2 regions of the Paenibacillus sp. JT31N7 genome follow, and region 2 is predicted to be linked to the other one. Evidence: predicted binding sites of a transcription regulator. Region 2 holds the regulator's gene; the other holds the start of a gene.
What was found. The regulator Rex, encoded in region 2, represses fermentation and respiration genes when NADH is low (regulators of the CRP and FNR family bind a similar motif). The targets are predictions, from matches to a motif close to TTGTGAAATATTTCACAA.
Positions count from the first base shown of each region.

Region 1: a site for Rex is predicted at 1,946-1,963, ahead of AC58P5_RS14700 (cytochrome c oxidase subunit 2A). Genes of this name have one in related genera too.

Region 1 is NZ_JCAUAT010000003.1:53,754-56,883, reverse strand. It holds gene AC58P5_RS14710 (b(o/a)3-type cytochrome-c oxidase subunit 1) at 1-1,152, opposite strand, end outside; gene AC58P5_RS14705 (cytochrome c oxidase subunit II) at 1,182-1,652, opposite strand; gene AC58P5_RS14700 (cytochrome c oxidase subunit 2A) at 1,706-1,879, opposite strand; gene AC58P5_RS14695 (sulfatase-like hydrolase/transferase) at 2,090-3,130, shown strand, end outside.
Region 2 is NZ_JCAUAT010000003.1:261,245-264,374, reverse strand. It holds gene AC58P5_RS15805 (inorganic phosphate transporter) at 1-718, shown strand, start outside; gene AC58P5_RS15800 (redox-sensing transcriptional repressor Rex) at 815-1,438, opposite strand; gene dinG (ATP-dependent DNA helicase DinG) at 1,425-3,130, opposite strand, start outside.

The DNA.
Region 1 (3,130 bases), 210 kb from region 2:
AAAGTGCCCCGTAACCCAGAGGGTATTGTGTACGACCTGGTTCATCTGGTTGCTGGCGTTAATGATCCCGCCCGCTCCCGCCGGGATGAAGACCAGCATGCCCATAAACGGAGCGAAGAAGCGGACGTCTTTCCAGGGGAGGAACTTGAACCAGCCGAACAGGCCCTTGGCCCCTTTTTCCCTGCCCGTCGTTTCAAAGGTAGCGAACAGCGAGAACGCCGTCATCAACGAAGGCACGATGACCATGAAAGTCAATATAACCTGGAGAAACTTCCAGAACGAGCTGATTCCGGGTTCCGTCAGTTGATGGTGGAATCCGACCGGAATCGAGAACAGCAGGAACAGGATAAACGAAAGCCGGGCCAGCGCATCGCTGAATATTTTACCGCCGATGACTTTCGGAATAATCGTATACCAGCAAATATAGGCGGGCAGAAGCCAGAAATAAACGAGCGGATGACCGAAATACCAGAATAAGGTACGGCTCAGCAGGACGTTTACGGTGTCGACCCAGCCGAACGACCAAGGAATCAGCTGAAGCAGAATCTCCGCCGCCACCCCGATGGTCGCGACCTGCCAGAGCAGCATCGTAATGACCGCCATGAAGGAAAACAGCGGCGAAAGCTGCCCTTTATGAGTCCGCTTCCAGTAGCGGTAATTGATGAAGATACCGAAGCCGCTCATCCAGCTGCCGACGACAACCATCGTCAAAGCGATATAGAAATAAGGCGACGCTTTAAGGGGAGCATAGAACGTGTACAGCACGGACGCTTTATTGAGCAGGATAAAAACCGTCCCCAGCGCCGTTCCGCCCGCCATCAGGCCGAATCCGAGCCAGGCGAGACGCCGCGGCAGCGGCAGCAGCTCGCCTCCGAGCGTTTTGGAAATACCGGAATACAAGAATCCGATAATGAAAAAGGTCGTAAAAATGAGCGCCATGAGTACGCCGTGTGCCGTCAGCAGCTGATAATAGCCGATACCGGCGGGCAGCTTGACCATGCCTCCGCGGACCAGCCCCTGCAGCACTCCGGCGATACCTCCGAGAAGAAGAGCACCGAAAGCGAATAGAATGTGAGCGAGAACGAGCTTGCTGTCTTTCGGACTAAAGGAAACGGCGGCTTGCCGAGCCGGTTGCGTTTCGGTTCCGTTCATACATAACGACTTCCTTTCTGCCGGTGGGTTTAGTTAACGACTATCGTCGTTTTCATCCATTCGTGGGCTCCGCCGCAGTATTCGTTGCAGAGCACGAGGTAAGAACCCGGCTTGTCGAACTTATACGTAAGATGGTTCACTTCACCCGGAAGCACCATCATGTTTACATTTGTGCCCGGGATTTCGAACCCGTGGACTACGTCCTTGCTTGTGATCATAAAATGCACGGTCGCTCCCGCGGGAATTTCCATCTTGTCGGGCTTGTAGCCGAAGGCGAAGGCGGTCATCACGGCTTCGTATTCGTTCTCCCCGACTTTCTTGAGGCCCGGATGATCGAAAGGCGGCGTCAAATCGACCTTCGCCGGATCAATCGTGTGCGCATGGCCGGTCGGCGGGTTCATTCCCATCGCAAACGCGGATACGCCGATCACGGACAGAAAAACGATCAGCATGGAGATGCCGAAAACGATCCAGATTTTCTCCAAACGATGAATATGCATGTAATATCCCCTCTTTTTTTCCGATTCGCGGAACTTTTTGCGCATTTGCCCCGTTATCTTCTTATAAGGTACAGAGCAAATACGCCGAACCAGGTAATCAGAATAAACGCGCCCAGAATCATAACCGATGCGAAAGCGCCTTTCAGCTCCGGCTCCTTCTCGTTCGCCCCGCTTTGCGGAGCGGGCTTAATGTCCTGCTTTTCCTTGGCTGGCGCCAGCTTTGTCATAGCGGCATCCCCCTTTGTCAATGAAGCTTTTCATGGTTTCATCTTACCTTCGGCATGAGCAGCCACATGTGATAGAAATCACAAAATCTTTATCAAATTGTAACGATTTTGTTACAAGGTTTTAGGTATCGAGGCCTGGTTCTACATGGTATAATGGCATAGCAAATCATATGTAAAATGTTTGTAAATTGAATGAACAGGAGATCTGTGATGCAGAAAGGTATTCATTTTATAGCGCGTCGGCTGCACTTATTCGTTTGGCCCCTGCTGCTCGTTGTCTTCATTGAGTTTTTAAATCGGGGAGGAGTAACGGCCGCCCTATCCTGGGTCAAGCACAGTCCGGGGGAAATGGCGCTGAACTATTTGCTGACCTTCTGCCTGTTCCTTGTTTTTACCGCTTTGACCGGCCGTAGCCGCATCGCGTTCTGGATCGTAGCCGCTTTCATGCTGATCTGCGGTCTAATTAGCGGAATTAAATTCAAAATTCTCGGCGTGCCTCTTCTGCCCTGGGATTTGTTTCTCAGCAGCGAGACAACCGATATCGTCCAATACTTGAACGGTTTGTTCGATAAAACGATCGTAATCGGCATAATCGTCTTCCTTGTGGCCAGCGTCGCCCTACTCTATTTCGTTCCCTGGACCCACTCCCGCTTCCGCTGGAAAGAGAACATCGTTCTCGGCGTCCTTGGCGTGGCGCTCGCATGCGTCGTCTATTTCGACAAGCCGCTGCCGATCAAATCCGCCCTTCATATTTCCACCATTCCCTGGAACCAGGCCGATAACTATCATGTCAACGGGTTTATGCTATCCAGCGTCATGAATATCGAGCAGATCATTATCGATGCTCCCCAGGGCTACAGCCAGGCGAATATGGACACCTTCGTGAAACGGGTCGAACGCCGTACAAACATAGATCCGAATGTAAAACCTAACATTATCGTCATTCTCGGCGAAGCTTTCTGGGACCCTACCCGGATGAAGAACGTAACGTTCAGCGAAGATCCGGTCCCGTTCATCCACCATCTTCAGCAGAACTATTCGAGCGGTTATATGCTGTCGCCCCAGTTCGGCGGCGGAACCGCCAATGTCGAATTCGAGGTGCTCTCGGGCAATTCGATCCGGTTCCTGCCGGAAGGCGCCATTGCCTATAACCAGTACATGAACAGACGCGTCGATTCACTGGCCAGCATTTTAGCGCGGCAAGGGTATCAGACGGCGGCCGTCAACCCGTTCCATAACTGGTTTTTCAAC
Region 2 (3,130 bases):
CTGGTATTATGCCATTCCTTCCTCTTCCTCCCACACCCTGATCGGATCCATTGTCGGAGCCGTGCTGGCCGGAGCGGGAGCCGACTTCGTCAAATGGAGCGGTCTCGGCAAGATCGTGCTGATTCTGGTGCTGTCGCCGATTGTCGCATTTGTGGCCGGGTACATCATCATGACCATCATCAAATACCTGGTCATCCTGACGGGCAACAAATCCCGTTCGAAGCTAAACCGCGTATTTAAGTTCTTCCAGATCCTGTCCGCCTGGCTGCTGTCCTTCTCCCACGGGGGAAATGACGCTCAGAAAGCGATGGGTATTATCGTATTCGGACTCGTCGCTGCCGGAGCCCAGACAACCATGGACGTGCCGTTGTGGGTGAAAATCGCGGCTGCGACCGCAATGGGCCTCGGTACTTCGATCGGAGGATGGAAGATCATCAAGACCATCTCCAAAAACTTGATCAAAATCGAGCCGATCAACGGTTTCGCTTCGGATTTGACGTCCTCCATCGTGATTCAGACTTCCACGCATATGGGGATGCCGCTTTCGACCACTCACGTGATTTCCTCCGCGATCATCGGTTCGGGTTCCGTACTCCGGTTTCATGAGGTGAAATGGGGTACCGTAACGCGCATGATCATCACTTGGATCATTACGATTCCGATCAGCATCATCCTGTCTTATGTGCTGTACACCGTGTTGTTTAAGTTCTTCGTATAAAAATGAACAGTGAGTTCCATAAAAAAACCGCCATACGGCCCTAAAACGGGTCCTTATAGCGGTTTTTCTGGTTTTCAAGGCCAAACCCTCCATTGTTTATTCAGGAAGATAATAGGCCAGGCTCTGGAGATCTGCCGTAAAGTCCGCATGATGCACACGGATTTCTTCGGGAACTTTCAGAATGGACGGAGCGAAGTTCAGAATCGCTTCGATGCCCGACTTCACGAATTGGTTGGCGACATTTTGCGCTTCCGGAGCCGGAACGGTGATGATGCCGATTCGAATGCGGGAATCCCGGATAACATCGGCCAGATGCTCCATGGGCTGAACGCTCATGTTATTGATGACCTGGCCGATCTTGTCCGGCGACGAATCGAAAATCGCCGTTATTTTCATCTGTTCCCGCAAATAGATGTTATAGTTGCACAGCGCCCGGCCCAGATTACCGGCTCCCACGAGGGCAACCGGTATTTGGCGGTCGAGCTTCAGAATCTGACGGATCTTCTCGATAAGATAGGTCACATCGTAACCGATCCCCTTCTTTCCGAATTCGCCGAAGTAAGCCAAATCTTTGCGGATCTGTGCCGGGTTAAGATTCAGCTTCTGTCCCAGATCCTGGGACGAAACCGTTAAGACGTTTTTTTTCGAAAGCTCATTAAGAAAACGAAGATAGATCGGCAGCCGTTTTACGACAGCCTCTGATATTTTAGGTGACTTCAAGCGAGTTCTCTCCCATCCATTCCTGAATTCTCGGTACGATGCGCTCTACCGGCATATGTTCAATCTTCGGTCCCGGCAGGGAGTAGAGAAAGTGCTTGCCGTACTGCGTCTCAATGACACGCGTATCGTAGATCAGCACAATGCCTTTGTCCGAAGCCCTGCGTACGAGCCGGCCGAAGCCCTGCTTGAATCGGATGACGGCTTGAGGTACCGACAGTTTCATGAACGGGTTCTGATTCCGTTTTTTCAGGTTTTCGCTCTTCGCTTCAACCAGCGGATGGTTCGGCGGCTGGAAAGGCAGCCGTACGATAGCCAGACAAGTCAAGGCTTCTCCCGGAATGTCCACCCCTTCCCAGAACGAGCTCGTGCCGAGCAGAACGCACGCTTTATGCTCTTGGAAGAGCCGGGTCAGCTTGCTGCGGTTGCCGGTGTCCACCCCTTGACCGAGCACATGAATGCCGTGGGGGCGAAGATTTTCTTTCAGAACCGCGTGGGCCTGCTTCAGCATCCGATTCGAAGTGAACAGCACGAGCATCCTCCCTCGTGTGGCCACGGCCACTTCGGAAAGGGACTCCGTCAGCGCTTTGAGAAATTCCTCTTCGCCGCTGCGGCCCCGGATCATCGGAAAGTCCCGCGGTATGCAGACAAGAGCCTGCTGCCGGTACTGGAACGGGGACGGAAGCTGAACGGTTTTCAGCTTCGGATTCTCCTCTTCTTCGGTCGGCAGTTTCAGCCCCAGCTGATCCGCCGAATACTGGAACGATTTATTGACCGACAGCGTGGCCGAAGTAAGAATAACACTCTCCTTGTTATCAAAGAAATGTTCGCGGATAAGCGGACTTACGTCCATCGGCACGGAGATCAGGTTGATCGAACGGCTTTTGTTGTACGTCCCCGCTTCTACCCAATAAACGAAATTATCGTCCGCCATCTTCATAAAGAAGCGGAGCGTCTCCTTCGCTGCCTGTAATTCCTTAGCCACGCCGCCGAGGTCGGTTACGAAGCTCTGGACGTCGTATTCTTCCTGGACTTCTTTCAAATCCTGCGCGAGCGAATCCACGGATTTATACACATCTTGAATATGCTGTTCCAAAATCTCCTCGAGATCCGTGAAATCGCTCCAATTCGGAGGAAGCGAGTCTTTTTTCAGACGCATCACCAGGGAACCGGGATCGATTTGACCGGGCTCGGAATTCGTCTGGAGCAGCTCGTAAAACTTTTCACAGAGTAAATCCCAAGCTTCCTTAATCAGGAGTGTTTTCGGGAAAAGGTTGTCGATTCCGTTCATCCAGGTAGCCGCCCGGTAATCGTCGTCATACCGTTGAAGCTTCGTGCGGAGCGCCGGCAGCTGCCCGTTCCGGCTGTCCTTGAACAGCCAGAGAAGCTGGTTCGTCAGTCCCAGGTAATGAAGCTCTTTGCCCAGATGCTTGCTTGCCACTTCTTCGAAATGGTGAGCCTCGTCCAGGACGAGATGCTTATAAGCCGGCAGCACCCGGTTCTCGGCCTTCATATCGGTAAACAGCAGCGAGTGGTTCGTAATGACAACGTCCGAATTGTTGGCGTCATGGCGCGCACGGTGATAAAAGCATTTTTTGAACCACGGGCAGTGCCGGTTCTGACACGATTCCGCATCGCTGGACACGGTATGCCAGAAAGCGGCCCCTTTGTTCCCGAAGTGCAGCTCCTCTTCGT